4 regions of the Thauera chlorobenzoica genome follow, and region 2 is predicted to be linked to each of the others. Evidence: predicted binding sites of a transcription regulator. Region 2 holds the regulator's gene; each other region holds the start of a gene.
What was found. Region 2 encodes sigma-54, which starts transcription at its own class of promoters, with help from an activator protein. Its sites were predicted from a motif close to TGGCACGCTTNCTGCTNA; they were not measured.

Region 1 (4,641 bases), 1.1 Mb from region 2:
ACTCGAGGTCGGGGTCCCACACCACCATCTGTTCGAGCGGAATGCCTTTCTTGAAGCCGGTCCACCGCCCCAGGTGCTGGTCGGGGAAGAACAGCACCTTCTCGCGCCGGGAAAACGCCCAGTCGAGGATCGTCGGCGCGTTGGTCGACGTACACACGATGCCGCCGTGCTCACCGCAGAAGGCCTTCAGGTCGGCCGCGGAGTTGATGTAGGTCACCGGGGTGATCCGCTCGTCGGGCGCGCCGAGCACTTCGCCCAGTTCGCGCCAGCAGCGCTCGACCTTGGCGAGGCTGGCCATGTCGGCCATCGAGCAGCCCGCGGCGAGGTCGGGCAGGATCGCGATCTGGCTCGGCTTGGACAGGATGTCGGCGACTTCGGCCATGAAATGCACGCCGCAGAACACAATGTACTGGGCATCGGTCTGCGAGGCCAGGCGGGCGAGCTTGAGCGAGTCGCCGGTGAGGTCGGCATGCTGGTAGACATCGGCGCGCTGATAGTGATGGCACAGCAGCACCGCCTTGTCGCCGAGGCGGGCGCGGGCGGCGCGGATACGCGCCTGGGCCTCGTCGTCGGCGAGCACGTTGAAGCGATCGAAGCTGATGGTGGCGGCTTGCATGATGCGAATCCTGCTCCTGGAGGAAATTCCGGTGTGTCGGTGAAATTTCGGACCTGGCGGCAGACAGTGCGTTCCGCCGCCAAGGCCCGCGCGATCGATCAGCCCTGGTGCCAGGGCAGGCCGGTGTGGCGCCAGCCGCCGATGCGGTTGCGCTGGCCGTTGGCGTCGCGGTCGCCCTCGAAGCCTTCGAGGACGTTGTAGCAGTTGCCATAACCCGCAGCGCTGGCGGCACGCGCTGCCGAATCGGAACGCACGCCCGAGCGGCACAGGAACAGCACCAGCGCCTCGGAATCGACCTGGTGCTTGAGCTGCGCCATGAAGTTCGGGTTGTCCTGCATCGACGGATAGGACTTCCACTCGATCTCGACCGCGCCGGCCACCCGCCCGACCCAGTCCAGTTCGGCGCGGGTGCGCACATCGACCAGCCTGGCGCCGGGAGCACGCTGCCACACTTCCCAGGCCTCGCCCGGGGTCAGCGCGCCCTGGTAAGGCAGGCCGAGATTTTCGGCGCGCTCGTGCGCCAGGGACAACAGATCCGACAGGGTTCCCATTCGAACATCCGTCTAGAATTGCGAATCCTCGAAGTATAGCGCGTCCGCCATGCCCCTCCCCACCCCCCCGCAATCCCCCCCTTGCGACACCGACGCCGGACGCAGCCGCGGCATCCAGCGCACGACGCTGGTCGCGATCCTGACCAATGCCACCCTCGCCCTGGGCCAGGTCCTTGTCGGCCTGTTCGCCAACGCCTTCAGCCTGGTGGCCGATGCTGCCCATACCCTGTCCGACCTGGTGACCGACTTCATGGTCCTGGTCGCCGGACGGCGCAGCGCGGACCCGGCCGATACCGCCCACCCTTACGGCCACGACCGCATCGAGACGGTCACCACGATGGTGCTGGGCGCGGTCCTCGCTGCGGTCGGGATCGGATTCCTGTGGAGCTCGGGCGTCCGCCTGCAGGACATGGCCGCCACGCCGCCGCTCCACCCCGCAGCGCTGGCGATGGCGCTGCTCACCCTGGCGGCCAAGGAAGGTTTGTTCCGCTTCACCCTGGCCGCCGCGCACCGGTTGCGGGCACCGATGCTCGAAGCCAACGCCTGGCACGCACGCTCGGATGCGGCGTCCTCGCTGGTCGTGGCCGTCGGCATCGGCGGCAGCCTGGCGGGCTACCCTTTTCTCGAACCGCTCGCCGCCGCCGTGGTCGGCTTCCTGATCCTCAACATGGGACTCAAGCTGGCGGGGAAGTCGGTCCGCGAACTGATCGACACCGGCCTGCCGGAAGAAGAGCTCGCCCGCCTGCGCCACACGATCGAGACCACGCCGGGGGTGATCGGCCTGCACGACATGCGCACCCGGCGCATGGCCGGCCGTGTGCTGTGCGACGCCCACGTCCAGGTCGACCCCCGGCTCACCGTGTCCGAAGGCCACCGCGTCTCCGACAGCGTCTATCTGCGGGTGCGCAGCGCCCACCCGGAAGTCCGCGACGTGCTGGTGCACATCGACCCCGAAGACGATGCCGACCTGCAGGCCGCGCCCCCCGGCCCGCTACCCGGACGGGCCGAGATCCTGGAGGATGTGCGCGCCCTGCTCGGTGCCGGCGCACCGGCGCCGAAACGGGTGCAGATCCACTACCTCGGCGAGCGCGTGGAAGTCGAAATCATCCTCGCCGCACCGCTCGCCCCCACCGCGCTGGACGCCCTCGCCCGGCGCCGGCAAGCCTGCCTCCTGTCCCACCCCCATTACCGTGCGATCAGCGTCTATTCCCAGCTCGCACCATGACGGGGCGCAAATCCCCCGCCGAGCACCGACATGGTGCGCACAACCCCGCCCCCCGGCACCGCTTTCGGGCATTTCCCTTGTGGCACAATGTCCGGCGAACTAAAACGAACTTGGCACACTTAGTGCTTAGGCTTTTTCACCCGAATCCGGCGCATCGCCCTCCGGCCGCTGCTCCATCCGCTCAACGCAATCAAAACGCCTCATCTCACCAGGAGTGAACATGAACGCCCAAGACGTCATGAAGCTGATCCAGGAAAACGAAGTGCGCTTCGTCGACCTGCGCTTTACCGATACCCGCGGCAAGGAGCACCACGTCGGCCTGCCGGTTTCCGCCTTCGAGGAAGATCACTTCGAGCACGGCCACCCCTTCGACGGCTCCTCCCTGGCAGGCTGGAAAGGCATCCAGGCCTCCGACATGGTCCTGCTGCCCGAAGCCGGCTCGGCCTACATCGACCCCTTCTTCGACGAAACCACGCTGGTGCTAACCTGCGACGTCATCGAGCCGTCCGACGGCAAGGGCTACGACCGCGACCCGCGCTCGATCGCCAAGCGCGCCGAGGCCTACCTGAAGAGCACCGGCATCGGCGACACCGCCTTCTTCGGCCCGGAGCCCGAGTTCTTCATCTTCGACTCGGTCGAATGGTCGGTCGACATGTCGGGCGTCTACAGCAAGATCATTTCCGAAGAGGCCGCCTGGTCCACCGCCGACAAGTTCGAAGGCGGCAACACCGGCCACCGTCCGCGCGTCAAGGGCGGCTACTTCCCGGTGCCGCCGGTCGACAGCCTCAACGACGTGCGCGCCGCGATGGTGCTCGCACTCGAGGCCTGCGGCGTGCCCGTCGAGGTGCACCACCACGAAGTGGCCAACGCCGGCCAGTGCGAGATCGGCACCAAGTTCAGCACCCTGACCCAGCGTGCCGACTGGACCCAGGTGCTCAAGTACATCGTGCACAACGTCGCCCACCAGTACGGCAAGACCGCCACCTTCATGCCCAAGCCGATCGTCGGCGACAACGGCTCCGGCATGCACGTCCACCAGTCGATCTGGAAGGACGGCCAGAACCTGTTCGCGGGCAACGGCTACGCCGGCCTGTCGGAGACCGCGCTGTACTACATCGGCGGCATCATCAAGCACGCCCGCGCGCTCAACGCGATCACCAACCCGGGCACCAACTCGTACAAGCGCCTGGTGCCGCACTACGAAGCCCCGACCAAGCTCGCCTACTCGGCGCGCAACCGTTCGGCCTCGATCCGCATCCCCTACGTCGCCAACCCGAAGGGCCGCCGCATCGAGGCGCGCTTCCCGGACCCCCTGGCCAACCCCTACCTGGCCTTCTCGGCCCTGATGATGGCGGGCCTGGATGGCATCCAGAACAAGATCCACCCGGGCGATCCGGCGGACAAGAACCTGTACGACCTGCCGCCGGAAGAGGACGCGCTGATCCCAACGGTGTGCACCAGCCTCGACCAGGCACTCGAGTATCTCGACAAGGACCGCGAGTTCCTGACCCGCGGCGGCGTATTCTCGAACGACTTCATCGACGCCTACATCGCGCTGAAGATGGAAGAAGTCGACCGCATGCGGATCACCACCCACCCGGTGGAATTCGACATGTACTACAGCCTGTAATCCGCAGATCACTGCGCAGCGCGAAAAGGACGGGCATTGCCCGTCCTTTTTTTCTGGGGTCTAATCGGCATTCACTCCGCGAGGGGGAGGCCGCAACACCGCATTCCCGCCGACGGCTTTCCGGAAAACCCATGTCACCGCTCCGACTCCTTCCGCTTTTCCTGCTTGCGGGCGCGAGCGCCCTGGCCCACGCCGAGGTCTACAAGTGCGTCGACACCGACGGCCGGGTGACCTACACCAACGACCGCTCGCTGGCGCGTAACTGCGTCCGCCTGCAGGCCGACCAGGCCGTCTCCTCGGTGCCGGCCCCGGCGCCACGCCCAGCCGCAGGCGCCGCACCGGCAGCGGCCTTTCCGCGGGTGAATCCGGCCGACCAGCGCGCACGCGACGACACTCGGCGCCAGGTTCTGGAAAACGAGCTGAGCACCGAGGAAAGCGCACTCGCCGCAGCCGAAAAGGCGCTCGCCGAGCAGGAAGCAGTCCGCTTCGGCGACGAGCGCAACTATCAGAAAGTGCTCGACCGCCTGCAGCCGTTCAAGGACAAGGTCGAACTGCACAAGCGCAACATCGAAGCCCTGCGCCGGGAGATTTCCGGTCTTCGATGACCCTGACCTGGCGC
Region 2 (4,641 bases):
CAACACCCTGGTGATCTTCATCAACCAGATCCGGATGAAGATCGGCGTCATGTTCGGCAGCCCGGAAACCACCACCGGCGGCAACGCGCTCAAGTTCTACGCCTCGGTGCGGATGGACATCCGCCGCACCGGCACGATCAAGAAGGGCGACGAGGTCGTCGGCTCCGAAACCCGCGTCAAGGTGGTCAAGAACAAGGTCGCCCCCCCGTTCAAGGAAGCGCATTTCGACATCCTCTACGGCGAAGGGATCTCGCGCGAGGGCGAGATCATCGACCTCGGCGTCGACCACAAGATCGTCGACAAGTCGGGCGCCTGGTACGCCTACCAGGGCGACAAGATCGGCCAGGGCAAGGACAACTCGCGCGAGTTCCTGCGCAACAACCCGGCGCTCGCGCGCGAAATCGAGAACAAGGTGCGCGCCGCGGTCGGCCTGCCCGGGCTGGCGGCGACAGGCGTGCAGCCGGCCGCGGCCGCGGCCGAGGCCTGACCGCGCCGGAAAAGCGATGGGCGAGCCGAGCCTGCGCGAGCGCGCACTTCGCCACCTGGCCCGGCGCGACCACTCGCGCGCCGAGCTGACGAAGAAGCTCGCTGCCCACGGCAGCGCCGACGAAATCGAGGCCCTGATCACCCGCATGGGCGAGCTCGGCCTGCAGTCCGACGCCCGTTACGCCGAAGCCTTCGTGCGCAGCAAGGCAGGCCGCTTCGGCAATGCGCGCCTGCGCCTGGAGCTGGGCCGGCGCGGCATCGCCCGCGAGCTGATCGAGCAGGCCCTCGCAAGCGAATGCCCGGCCGCCGACATCGAGCGTGCGCGCGCCGTACTCCACAGCCGCTTCGCCCAGGCGCCCGCCGACGCCCGCGCCTGGGCGCGCCAGGCGCGTTTCCTGCAAACCCGCGGTTTTGCACCGGAGTTGATCCGCAAACTGCTGAAAGAGCCCTACGATGAGTCTGCTTAAGGTCACCGGCCTGCAAAAGCGCTACAAGGCGCGCACCGTGGTCCACGACGTCGGCTTCGAAGTCGGCGCCGGCGAAGTCGTCGGCCTGCTCGGCCCCAACGGTGCCGGCAAGACCACCTGTTTCTACATGATCGTCGGCCTGGTGCGTGCCGACGGCGGCCAGATCGAACTGGACGGCGCCGATCTCACCCATCTGCCGATCCACGCCCGCGCCCGCCTCGGCCTGTCCTACCTGCCGCAGGAAATGAGCGTGTTCCGCAAGCTCAGCGTGGCCGACAACATCCGCGCCGTACTCGAACTCCAGGGCGAACGCGACAGCCGCCAGATCGACGCCCGCCTCGACGAGCTGCTGCACGAGCTGGGGATCAGCCACCTGCGCAACAACAGCGCGATCTCGCTGTCCGGCGGCGAGCGCCGGCGCTGCGAGATCGCCCGGGCGCTGGCCACCGACCCGCGCCTGATCCTGCTCGACGAACCCTTTGCCGGGGTCGACCCGATCGCCGTCATCGATATCCAGAAGATCATCCGCTTCCTCAAGGAGCGCGGCATCGGCGTGCTGATCACCGACCACAACGTGCGCGAGACGCTCGGCATCTGCGACCACGCCTACATCATCAGCGAAGGCCGGGTCCTCGCCAGCGGCCTGCCCTCCGACATTATCGACAACGAACGGGTGCGCCAGGTCTATCTCGGCGAGCATTTCCGCCTGTGATCCACCGGGCGCCTCCCAGCCGATGAAAACCAGCCTCCAGCTCAAGCTTTCCCAGCACCTCACGCTGACCCCGCAGCTGCAGCAGTCGATCAAGCTGCTGCAGCTGTCGACGATCGAGCTGAACCAGGAAATCGAGCGTTTCCTGCTCGAGAACCCGATGCTCGAGCGCGAGGACGGCGAGGACGGCGAAGGCGGGGATGGCCTCCCGTCCTCGCCCGGCGCCGCACCCGTGCACGACCCCTCGCCCGCCCCCGGCGAGGGCGAGGCCGACACCCGCGCGCACGACGGCACCGAGGACGAAGGCATCGACTGGTCGAACGTCGGCCAGGGCGCCGGCAGCCGCGGCGAAGACGACGACACCGACTACCAGGATCTTCAGGCCGCCGGCATCTCGCTGCGCGAGCACCTCGACCAGCAGATCGCCCTGTCCCCGCTGTCGGACCGCGACCGCACGCTGGCGCGGCTGATCATCGAGGCCCTGGACGACGACGGCTACCTGCATCAGCCGCTGGAAGAACTCCTCGAGCTGCTCGTCCCCGAGTCCGGCGTCGAGCTCGACGACCTGGCGATCGCGTTGCACCACGTGCAGCACCTCGATCCGGTCGGCATCGCCGCGCGCACACCGCAGGAATGCCTGTCGCTGCAGCTGCGCACCCTGCCCGAGGACCGCACCCGGACGCTGGCACTGGAGATCGTCGACAGGCACCTCGCGCTGCTCGCCGAGCGCAATTTCGCCAAGCTGAAGAAGCTCACCGGCTGCGACGACGACAGCCTGCGCGCCGCCCAGGCGCTGATCTGCAGCCTCGACCCGCATCCGGGCATGCGCTACAGCCTGCACGAAACCCGCTACGTGCTGCCCGACGTCATCGTGCGCAAGCTGCGCGGGCAGTGGACGGTACGCCTCAACCAGGAAGCCATGCCGCGCTTGCGGATCAACCGCCTGTACGCCAGCCTGCTGCAACAGAACCGCGCCCAGGGCGGCGGACTCGGTGCCCAGTTGCAGGAAGCGCGCTGGCTGATCAAGAACGTGCAGCAGCGCTTCGACACCATCCTGCGCGTTTCCCAGGCGATCGTTGACCAGCAGCGGCAGTTCTTCGATCATGGAGACGTGGCGATGCGGCCACTCACTCTCCGGGAGATCGCAGACCAGCTCGAGCTGCACGAATCCACCGTATCGCGCGTCACCACGCAGAAATTCATGGCGACCCCGCGCGGCGTATTCGAACTCAAGTATTTCTTCGGCAGCCACGTCGCCACCGACACCGGTGGAGCGGCATCCTCGACGGCGATTCGTGCGCTGATTCGCCAGTTGGTCGATGCCGAAGACAGCAAGAAACCGCTATCCGACGCCAGGATTGCAGAAGTTCTGGGCCAGCAGGGTATCGTGGTCGCGCGGCGGACGATCGCCAAGTACCGCGAATCACTGAATATTCCGCCGGTCAGTCTGCGCAAGTCCATCTGACATCAACAGGAGTTAGCATGAACCTCAACATCACCGGGCACCATATCGAAGTCACCCCGGCCATCCGTGACTACGTGAGCTCGAAGCTGGATCGCGTGATCCGCCACTTCGACAACGTCACCAGCGTTGCGGTGATCCTCTCGGTGGAAAAGCTCAGGCAGAAAGCCGAAGTCACCCTGCACGTGCGCGGCAAGGACATCTTCGTCGAAAGCGACGATGCCGACCTGTACGCGGCGATCGACGCCATGGCCGACAAGCTCGACCGCCAGGTGCAGAAATACAAGCAGAAGCAGGCCGAGCACAACCACGATGCGCTGAAGCACCAGGTTCCCGAAGCCTGACGCTTTCTTTGCAGTTCAAGGCCCGGGCTACGTTTATAATGCGCGCGTTTTCACGCCGCCGTTTACATGCGGCCCGGGCCGCTCCCCTGCCTCACCAGGCACCCGCGGCACGGGCACTGCACAAATTTCCCAGCGAATGAGCCTCATACCCCAACTCCTGCCACTGTCCAACGTGGTGGTCGACCTCGAAGCCAGCAGCAAGAAACGCGTCTTCGAACAGGCTGGCCTTCTTTTCGAGAACAACCAGGGCATCGCCCGCAGCACGGTGTTCGACAGCCTTTTCACCCGCGAACGCCTCGGTTCCACCGGCCTCGGCCAGGGTATCGCCATTCCCCACGGCCGCATCAAGGGACTCAAGGAAGCCGCCGGCGCCTTCCTGCGCCTGGCCACCCCCGTGCAGTTCGACGCCCCCGACGGCCGCCCGGTGAACATGCTGTTCGTCCTGCTGGTTCCCGAGCAGGCGAACGAAACCCACCTGCAACTGCTCTCCGAGCTTGCCCAGATGTTCAGCGACCGCGATTTCCGCGACACCCTGCAGAACGCTCCGGACGCGGCCACCATCCACCGGATGTTCCTGAACTGGGGCGCCGATGCGTCAGACCAGCGTCGCGCGGCTGTATGAAGCCCACCGCCACAGCCTGCAGCTCACCCATGTGAGCGGCCGGCTCGACGCCCGCATTTCGGTCGCCGACGAACGCATCTGGCCCGCCGACCTGGTCGGCCACCTCAACCTGATCCACCCTTCCCGCCTGCAGGTCCTCGGTGCGGCGGAACTGGCCTGGTCCCTGCGTCAGTCCCACGACAAGGTTTCGCACCACATCAAGGAAATCCTCGCCGCACGGCCGCCGGCGATCATCGTCGCCGATGGCTGCGAAGCGGTGGCCGTCCTCCTGGGCGCCTGCCAGACCTACGACGTGGCGCTGTTTACCACACCGCAGCCGTCGGCCAGCGTGATCGACCTGCTGCGCCTGCATCTGTCGCGCGAGCTCGCCGAAAAGATCTCCCTGCATGGGGTGTTCATGGACGTGCTCGGCCTCGGCGTGCTGATCACCGGTGATTCGGGGGCGGGCAAGTCCGAACTCGCCCTCGAGCTGATTTCGCGCGGGCACGGACTGGTCGCCGACGACATCGTCGAGCTGTCGCGCATCGCCCCCGCGGTGCTGGAAGGACGCT
Region 3 (4,641 bases), 200 kb from region 2:
AGCCCGCCATACGCGCGATCAAAACGAGTTGCGTAATTGACGCGAGCGTGATGCATTGCTATCGTAAAATCGTGTTTAATGATTGATGGAGTGCGGCGACATGACCCTCTTTGATGCGCTTGGTTTTCGATGGGACAGATCGGCGGTGCCGACCTCCGCTCCGTCTCACTCGACGGATCGCGTCTGTTTCCGCTTTCACAAGATGCTGCCCGAGTTCGTTTGGGATGCCTCGGTGCTTGAAGGCAACCCCTTCACTTTCCCCGAGGTCAAGACCTTGCTGGATGGCGTGACCATTGGCGGTCGCAAGATTTCGGATCAGGAGCAAATCCTGAACCTGGCGGAGAGTTCCAAGCGGCTGCTGGCGATGGTCAAGAGTAGTCAGTTCTCCCTCTCCAAGCCGGTATTCACAGAACTGAACGGCATCGTCGCCCGCAAGGAAGCATTGGAGTGGGGGGTGTTCCGTGGCGAAGGTCAGGAGGCGAACTACACGCCGGATGTTGGCCTTGGTGAAAGTGGCCGCTACACCCCGTTGCCGACGCTACCCGGCGCACCGGAACTAAATCGGGTGTTTGATAAAGGCGTAGCCGCACTGCAAGAGTGCGCGCCTTTTGAGCGGGCAACGGCTTTCTTCCTGTTCGGCGCCTTGCAGCAGTTTTTCTTCGACGGCAACAAGCGTACTTCGCGTTTCATGATGAATGGCGTGCTCATGTCGCATGGCATTGACGCGATCAGCGTGCCCGCCGCCAAGGTGCAGGAATTCAATGAAAAGATGGTGCGCTTCTATCTCTCGAAGGACGCCACCGAGATGATCGCATTCCTCGCCGGGTGCCATCCGGATGCTGAGGCGATCCTGCCGCCGCCAGAAAAAGATCGTGCCCACGATGACCGAATGGAGCCGTAATCATGCAATGGACTGCCATGAGATCGACTCCGGCACGGCAGAAGATCGGGCCGTGTCTGGCTCCCGTTCGGCGGAGCCATGATTCATGCCCTCAAACATCCTGAATCTGCCCTGCTACAAGGTTCTGGGTATCCAGGAGAACGAGCACGATTACCACATCGATGTTGAAGCGGTAGAGCCGCCAACATCGTGCCCGCACTGCCAATCCAGCAACCTCGTTGGCTTCGGTCGCCGAGAGCAGATGGTCAAAGACCTGCCCATGCAAGGACGACGGGTCGGCCTCTACATCGACACCCGACGCTATCAGTGCCGGGGCTGTGGCAAGACGTTCTACGAGGCGTTACCTGAGATCGACGAGAAACGCTTGATGACCAAGCGGCTTGCGCAGTGGATGGGCAAGCAGGCCATCCAGCGCACTTTCGCAAGCATCGCCGAAGAAGTGGGCTGCACGGAGTTCACCGTCCGGGCGGTGTTCAGCGACCACGTGGACGAGCTGGAAAAGATGATTCGCTTCGAGACACCGAAGTGGATGGGCATCGCCGAAATCCCCCTCATCAAGCCCCGTGGCGTGATTGCCGACATTCAGAACAACACCATCGTCGAGTTACTGCCGAACCGGAACAAGGATACCGTGGTGCGATTCCTGCACCCCTTAGAAGGCAAGGAGCGTATCCAGTACGTCGCAATGGATATGTGGACGCCCTATCGGGATGCCGTGCGGGCAGTGATCCCGCAAGCCGAGATCGTGGTGGACAAATTTCACGTTGTTCGCATGGCGAATGATGCGATGGAGCGCGTCAGAAAGAGTCTGCGCGAGTCCCTGACACCGAAGCAGCGGCGCGGGCTGATGCACGACCGTTTTGTCCTGCTCAAGCGCGAACGCGATCTGAACGACAAGGAACGGCTGAACCTTGACGGCTGGGTGAAGAACCACCCCGAACTTGGTGAAGCCTACCGGCTCAAGGAACAGTTCTTCGGTATCTACGATGCCGAATCTCCCGACGAGGCGCAGGCCAAGTTCATCCAGTGGCAGAAAAGCATTCCGTCCGAGATTGCCGACGCCTTCGCCGACATCGAGCGGGCGTGGGGCAACTGGACAATGCCGATCCTCAACTACTTCAACCACCCCGTCACCAACGCCTACACCGAGAGCTTCAACAGCCTGATTCGCGTCATGAATCGGTTGGGTCGGGGCTACAGCTTTGAAGCACTGCGAGCCAAGATTCTGTTCGCGGAGGGCGCGCACAAGCACACGCTGTCGCGGCCAAAGTTCGAGCGCAAGAAAAGACGGCCCGCAGAACAGGAGCCCGTCGTGATGTACGGGCTAGCCGCGGAGAAGAACTACGGTGCGGATATACCAACACTGATCCGCATGATCGAAAACGGAGAGCTTTGAACCCGTTTCAATCACGGAAATCGGATACCCCAATTCCCGGGAAAGTCGGCCGGGGCGGCTTCAGCCCTTGTCCGCGCCGCCAGCGGCCAGCCGGGCCTCGAGTTCGGCGACGCGCGCCTCCAGCTCGGCGAGCTTGACCCGCGCCTGGGCGAGGACTTCGCGCTGCACTTCGAACTCTTCGCGCGTCACCAGATCGAGCTTGCCGAAGGCGCTGCCGAGCAGGGCACGGGCGTTCTTCTCGATGTCGCGCACCGGGCTGTTGGCGGCGAGCTCGGAAAGCTTGGCGCCGATTTCGTCGAGGATGCGGGGAGTGCTCATGGTGGCGTGCGATGAATGGTTGGCGATGCGGCGAAGTCTAGCACGGCCGCCGCCGCCCGCCGGAAGCGGGGCGGTGGGCAGAATCGCACGCACCACATTGGTGCAACCCGAGCCAAATCCGTGCATTCCGCTCACCCCTCCCCTGGCCGCGCCCCCTTCAGCCCCCTTCTGGCCGCCCTATTCCCTTGACGATGCAAGGCTTTTGAAATCCTGGCACGCGATCTGCTTAGGAGCTGGCGTGAAAACCCCGCGCCCTTCTCAGGAGACCCCCATGCGCTTACCTCTTGTCGCTGCCGCCCTCGTCGCCGCCCTTCCCGTCGCCGGCTCCGCTTCCGCCGAAGACGGCCCGTTCAGCGCCAACATCGCGATCGTCTCCGACTACGCTTTCCGCGGCATCAGCCAGACCGACGAGCGCCCAGCGCTGCAGGGCGGCTTCGACTACGCCCATGCCAGCGGCCTTTATGCCGGAGTGTGGGGGTCGAACGTGTCCTGGCTGGCGGACGCCGCCGACGACGTCAGCAACAGCCTGGAAGTGGACCTCTACGCCGGCTACGCCGGCGAGGCCGGCGCCATCGGCTACGACGTCGGCCTGCTGCAGTACTACTACCCGGGCAGCTACGGTCCGCTCTACCGCGCCGGCGCGGAAAAGCCGCACACCCTGGAGGCCTACCTCGGGCTGTCGTGGGAGTTCCTGAGCTTCAAGTATTCCCACAGCCTCACCGACCTGTTCGGCTACACCGACTCCGACGGCTCGCAGTACTACGAGCTCGGCGCCGAACACGACCTGGGCAGCGGCTTCATCCTCACCGCCCACGCCGGCTACAGCGACATCCGCGGCCAGGACAACTATACCGACTGGAAGGTCGGGGTAAACAAGGAGTACGGCGGCTTCGACTTCGGCCTGCACTACGTCGACACCGACCTCAACGGCGTGGACGGGGCCGAGGAGCGCGTCGTCTTCTCGATCGCCAAGTCCTTCTGATCCGCCCGAACGCACTGGAGAACAGCCATGAAATTCATCGCCGCCATCATCAAGCCGTTCAAGCTCGACGAAGTGCGCGAAGCCCTGTCGGCCATCGGCGTGCAGGGCATCACCGTCACCGAAGTCAAGGGCTTCGGCCGCCAGAAGGGGCACACCGAGCTCTATCGCGGCGCCGAGTACGTCGTCGACTTCCTGCCCAAGGTCAAGATCGAGGCCGCCGTCACCGACGACATCCTCGAACAGGCGATCGAGGCGATCGAGAAATCCGCCGCCACCGGCAAGATCGGCGACGGCAAGATCTTCGTCTTCGAGCTCGAGCAGGCGATCCGCATCCGCACCGGCGAGACCGGCCCGGACGCGCTGTAAGGGAGGCCCCACCATGAAGAAGAAACTGTTCACGCTGCTGCCGGCCGCGCTCGCCGCCGGGCTCGCCGGCAGCGCCTTCGCCCAGGAGGCGGCGGCCGTCGCCGCCGAAGCCACCGCTGCGGTGCACAAGGGCGACGTCGCCTGGATCATGACCGCCACCCTGCTCGTGCTGATGATGGCCCTGCCCGGCCTGGCGCTGTTCTACGGCGGCATGGTGCGCTCGAAGAACATGCTGTCGGTGCTGATGCAGGTCACCGTGGTGTTTTCGCTGAACGCGGTGCTGTGGCTGTTCTACGGCTACAGCCTGGCATTCACCGAGGGCAACGCGCTGATCGGCTCGATCGACAAGCTGTTCCTGTCCGGGGTCGGCATCGATTCGCTGGCCGACACGTTCACCGATGAGGTGAAGCTGCCCGAGTTCGCCTTCATCGCCTTCCAGGCCACCTTCGCCGGCATCACCGGGGCGCTGATCGTCGGCGCCTTCGCCGAGCGGATGAAGTTCTCCGCGGTGCTGATCTTCTCGGTGATCTGGTTCACCCTGTGCTACCTGCCGATCTGCCACATGGTGTGGGGGCCGGGCGGCTACCTGCTCGAGGACGGCGCGCTCGACTTCGCCGGCGGCACCGTGGTGCACATCAACGCCGGCATCGCCGGCCTGGTGGGCGCCTACCTGGTGGG
Region 4 (4,641 bases), 320 kb from region 2:
AGGCGCGGCACGATGAGGCCGGATCGGGTCTCGACACGGATCTCGCGCTTCGCGGTGAGGCCCCGGTCGTGGACGAAGCGCACGAAGCAGCGCGCGCCGTTGCCGCACTGCTCGACCTCGCCGCCGTCGGCGTTGAAGATGCGATAGCGGAAGTCGGCGTCCGCCCGGCGCGCCGGCTCGACCACCAGCAGCTGGTCGCAGCCGACGCCGAAATGGCGGTCGGCGATCGCCTTCACCCGCGCCGGGGTGAGCTCGACCGGCGCGCGGGTGGCGTCGATGACGACGAAATCGTTGCCGAGGCCGTGCATCTTGGTGAAGCGCAGTTTCATCGATTCGTTCCGGGGCAGGGGTCGGTCAATGCAGTCGGTCAGTAAATGCGCGGCTCGCCTTCGGGCCGCGTCTTGAACCGGCGATGGACCCAATAATACTGCTCGGGCATGGTGCGGATCACCTCTTCGAGCCAGGCGTTCATGCGCCGGGTGTCGGCCTCGACGTCGTCGGACGGGTAGTCCGCCCACGGCCCCCCCAGCTCCAGCACGTAACCCGCGCCGCCGGGCAGGATGCGGGTGACGCACGGCACCACCGCCGCCCCCGCCAGGCGCGCCAGGCGCGGCAGGCCGGTGATGGTCGCCGCGGGGACGCCGAAGAAAGGCACGAAGATCGATTCCTTGCGCCCGTAGTCGAGATCGGGCAGGTAGTAGAACGGGCGCCCCGCCTTCATCGCCTTCACCGTCGCGCGCACGCCGTCGTGGCGCGACAGCAGCAGCTGGTCGTTGAAGCGGCTGCGGCCGTGATACAGCCAGCGGTCGAAGACCCGGTCCTTCTGCCGCGCATAGACGCTGACGAAGTCACCCTCCATCGACAGCCGGGTGCCGGCCATGTCGAGGCCGACGAAGTGCGGTGCGAGCAGGATCACCGGACGACCGGCGGCCTTCAGCGCATTCAGCCGCTCCAGCCCTTCGATGCGCACCATCGCCCGCAGCCGCGCGGGGCCCGCCCACCACGCCAGGCCGCGCTCGAGCATGCTGCGCCCGGTGATGGCGAAGTTGCGCCGGGCGAGGGTGCGGCGCTCGCCCTCGGACAGCTCCGGAAAGCACAGCCGCAGGTTGGTCAGCACCACCTTGCGCCGCGGCGCCACGAGCACGTACAGCAGCAGGCCGAAGGCCTGGCCGAGCGGCGCGAGCACGGCCAGCGGCAGCCAGTGCAGCAGCCAGAACACGGCGATCACGAGGCGGCTCATTGCTGCGGCTCCCGCGGCGCCGCTGCGTCCGCTGCGTCTTCGCGCGCCTTGCGCGGCTGCTTGTAGCGATTGTAGCCCCACAGGTACTGCTGCGGACACTGCAGGACGAGGCGCTCGACCTCGCGGTTGATGGTCGCCACATCGGCCTCCAGCTCGCCCGACAGCGGCTCGGTGGGGGCCTGCAGGCGGAACACGTAGCCTGCGCCGCGCGGCAGGCGCTCGGCCCAGGTGTAGATCACCCGCACCCCCTTGACTGCGGCCAGGCGCGCGGCGAGCGTCATGGTCCACGCCGGTTTGCCGAAGAATGGCGCCCACACCCCTTCGCCGGCCCCCGGCACCTGGTCGGGCAGCATCCCCACCGCCTCGTGGCTGCGCAGGGTCTTCACCAGCCTGCGCACGCCCGACACGTCGGCCGGCGCGGTGCGCAGGCGGCCACGCGCGCGGCCGGCTTCCATCAGCGGCTGGAGCGCGGCCTTGCGTGGCGGTCGATAGAGCACGGTGATCGGGATCCGCGCCGCGATGCATTGCGCGGTGATCTCGAAGCAACCCAGGTGGGGCGTGATGAACAGGATCCCGGCGCCTTCGGCGCGCGCCTGCTCGACCAGTTCCCAGCCTTCGGTGCGCACCGCAGCGGCCACCACTTCCTGCGCCGGGCGCAGCCAGATGAAGGGCAGCTCCAGCGCCTGGCGCCCGGCCTCGGCAATCGCCGCCCGGCGCACCGCCTCGTCCTCGCGGCCAAGGGCGTTGGCCAGGTTGGCGCGCAGGCGGCGGGCATAGGACGGCGACGCCCAGTAGGCGAGCCAGCCCATCCAGCCGCCGAGGCGGTGCAGCCCGGCCAGGGGCAGGCGGGAAAGCAGGCGGAAGAGAAGGTCGAGCAGCACGGTCGGCGGCAGGGGGAGCGGGTTGCAGGACCCGCATGCTTACACAGCCGGCGATCCCGGTCTATAATCCGTCCCCACCGCCGAGTTAACTCGACAACTTGCAGGGCGGTACGGCAGGCGCAGGCCGCCGGCAAAAATACTGCTAAAGCGTCGGCTGCTCGACGAAATCCCCGGAGCTGGCCGCAGACGCAAGGCCGACAGCACGGGGATTTTTGCTTTCAAGGAGTGGCACCATGGCTGAATTTCTGTTTACCTCCGAATCGGTCTCCGAAGGCCATCCCGACAAGGTCGCCGACCAGGTCTCCGACGGCGTCCTCGACGCCATCCTCGCCGAGGACCCGAAGGCGCGCGTGGCCTGCGAGACCCTGGTGTCGACCGGCCTCGTCGTGATCTCGGGCGAGATCACCACCACCGCCCACCCCAACTACCGCGAGATCGCGCAGGAAGTCATCCGCCGCATCGGCTACGACAACTCCGACATCGGCTTCGACTACAAGAGCTGCGCGGTGCTGGCGGCGATCAACCGCCAGTCGCCCGACATCGCCCAGGGGGTGAACGAAGGCGAAGGCCTCGATCTCGACCAGGGCGCCGGCGACCAGGGGCTGATGTTCGGCTACGCCTGCAACGAGACCCCGAGCCTGATGCCGCTGCCGATCTACTACGCCCACCGCATCATGCAGCGCCAGGCCGAAGTGCGTAAGGACGGCCGCCTGCCGTGGCTGCGCCCGGACGCGAAGAGCCAGCTCACGGTGAAGTACGTCGACGGCAGGCCGGTCGCGATCGACACCGTGGTGGTATCGACCCAGCACCACCCCGACGTGTCGCACGCGCAGATCTCCGAAGCGGTGATCGAGGAGATCATCAAGCCGGTGCTGCCGAAGGAGCTGATGGGCGGCGACGTCCGCTACCTGATCAACCCCACCGGGCGCTTCGTCATCGGCGGCCCGCACGGCGACTGCGGCCTCACCGGGCGCAAGATCATCGTCGACACCTACGGCGGCGCCGCCCACCACGGTGGCGGCGCGTTCTCGGGCAAGGACCCGTCGAAGGTCGACCGCTCGGCCGCCTACGCCGGCCGCTACGTGGCCAAGAACGTGGTCGCCGCCGGGCTCGCCGACAAGTGCGAGGTGCAGGTCGCCTACGCGATCGGCGTGGCGCGCCCGGTGTCGCTGATGGTCGACACCTTCGGCACCGGCAGGATCGCCGACGACCGCATCGCCGCCCTGATCGGCAAGCACTTCGACCTGCGCCCGAAGGCGATCATCCAGACCCTCGACCTGCTGCGCCCGATCTACGGCAAGACCGCCGCCTACGGCCACTTCGGCCGCGACGAGCCGGAGTTCACCTGGGAGCAGACCGACAAGGCCGCCGCGCTGCGCGCCGACGCCGGGCTGTAAGCTGCACGCACGCATGACCCCGGGCGCAGGCGGGACCGCACATCGCCTGCGCCCGGGGCCGCCCCTGGCACGGCGAATCGCCACCGCCGGCTGCATCCAGACCTTCATCGATCTTCTTTCGTACAGCCCATGCTCCAGCAAGTCCTGATGTTCATCCTCGGTCTCGTCGTCCTCGTCGCCGGCGCGGAACTGCTGGTGCGCGGCGCCTCGCGGCTGGCCACATCCTTCGGCGTGTCACCGCTGGTGGTGGGCCTGACCGTGGTCGCGTTCGGCACCAGCGCACCGGAAATGGCGGTATCGGTCGGATCGGCGCTGGCCGGTAGTCCCGACCTGGCGATCGGCAACGTGGTCGGCAGCAACATCGCCAACATCCTGCTGATCCTCGGCATTTCGGCGCTGATCACGCCGCTGCTGGTGGACGAGCAGATCATCCGCCAGGAAATCCCGATCATGATCGGGGTCTCGGTGCTGCTCGTGGTGATGGCCCTCGACGGCCGGCTGAGCCTGCTCGAATCGGTCATCCTCTTCGGCCTCGTGCTCGCCTACACCCTGTTCCTGGTGGTGCAGTCGCGGCGTGCCTCGAAAGGCGTCCAGGACGAATTCGAAACCGGGATTCCGACCTCGACCTGGGACCGCCACTGGAGCGTGCAGCTGGCGCTGATCGCGATCGGCCTGGCGATGCTGGTGGTGGGCGCCGACTGGCTGGTCGACGCCGCGGTCGCCTTCGCCCGCGCCTTCGGCGTCAGCGACCTGGTGATCGGCCTCACCATCGTCGCCGTCGGCACGTCGATGCCCGAAATCGCCACCTCGATCGTCGCCGCGATGCGCGGCCAGCGCGACATCGCCGTGGGCAACGTCGTCGGCAGCAACGTCTTCAACATCCTCGCCGTGCTCGGCGCCGCCGGCATCGCCTCGGGCGCCGGCCTGCCGGTCTCGGAGGCGGCGCGCAACTTCGACCTGTGGGTGATGCTCGCAGTCGCCTTCGCCTGCCTGCCGATCATGATCACCGGGCGCGAGATCGCACGCTGGGAAGGCGGTGTCTTCCTCGGCTACTACGCCGCCTACACCGCCTGGCTGGCACTCCAGGCCCAGCAGCACGACAGCCTGCCCACGTTCTCCAGCA

Region 1: glnA (type I glutamate--ammonia ligase) is a predicted target of sigma-54. The motif match lies at 2,504-2,521, and genes of this name have one in related genera.
Region 3: Tchl_RS06830 (TorF family putative porin) is a predicted target of sigma-54. The motif match lies at 2,827-2,844, and genes of this name have one in related genera.
Region 4: metK (methionine adenosyltransferase) is a predicted target of sigma-54. The motif match lies at 2,250-2,267, and genes of this name have one in related genera.

Annotation. Positions count from the first base shown of each region.
Region 1 covers NZ_CP018839.1:558,735-563,375, reverse strand. The annotation lists gene nadA (quinolinate synthase NadA) at 1-616, opposite strand, end outside; gene Tchl_RS02735 (rhodanese-like domain-containing protein) at 715-1,167, opposite strand; gene Tchl_RS02730 (cation diffusion facilitator family transporter) at 1,217-2,392, shown strand; gene glnA (type I glutamate--ammonia ligase) at 2,613-4,022, shown strand; gene Tchl_RS02720 (DUF4124 domain-containing protein) at 4,154-4,627, shown strand.
Region 2 covers NZ_CP018839.1:1,644,064-1,648,704, reverse strand. The annotation lists gene recA (recombinase RecA) at 1-487, shown strand, start outside; gene Tchl_RS07640 (regulatory protein RecX) at 504-953, shown strand; gene lptB (LPS export ABC transporter ATP-binding protein) at 940-1,665, shown strand; gene Tchl_RS07630 (RNA polymerase factor sigma-54) at 1,688-3,127, shown strand; gene hpf (ribosome hibernation-promoting factor, HPF/YfiA family) at 3,145-3,468, shown strand; gene ptsN (PTS IIA-like nitrogen regulatory protein PtsN) at 3,605-4,090, shown strand; gene hprK (HPr(Ser) kinase/phosphatase) at 4,059-4,641, shown strand, end outside.
Region 3 covers NZ_CP018839.1:1,444,197-1,448,837, reverse strand. The annotation lists gene Tchl_RS06845 (Fic family protein) at 101-901, shown strand; gene Tchl_RS06840 (ISL3 family transposase) at 987-2,297, shown strand; gene Tchl_RS06835 (accessory factor UbiK family protein) at 2,358-2,615, opposite strand; gene Tchl_RS06830 (TorF family putative porin) at 2,887-3,597, shown strand; gene glnK (P-II family nitrogen regulator) at 3,625-3,963, shown strand; gene Tchl_RS06820 (ammonium transporter) at 4,085-4,641, shown strand, end outside.
Region 4 covers NZ_CP018839.1:1,320,132-1,324,772, reverse strand. The annotation lists gene dapF (diaminopimelate epimerase) at 1-329, opposite strand, end outside; gene Tchl_RS06285 (lysophospholipid acyltransferase family protein) at 368-1,240, opposite strand; gene Tchl_RS06280 (lysophospholipid acyltransferase family protein) at 1,237-2,121, opposite strand; gene metK (methionine adenosyltransferase) at 2,355-3,518, shown strand; gene Tchl_RS06270 (calcium/sodium antiporter) at 3,648-4,641, shown strand, end outside.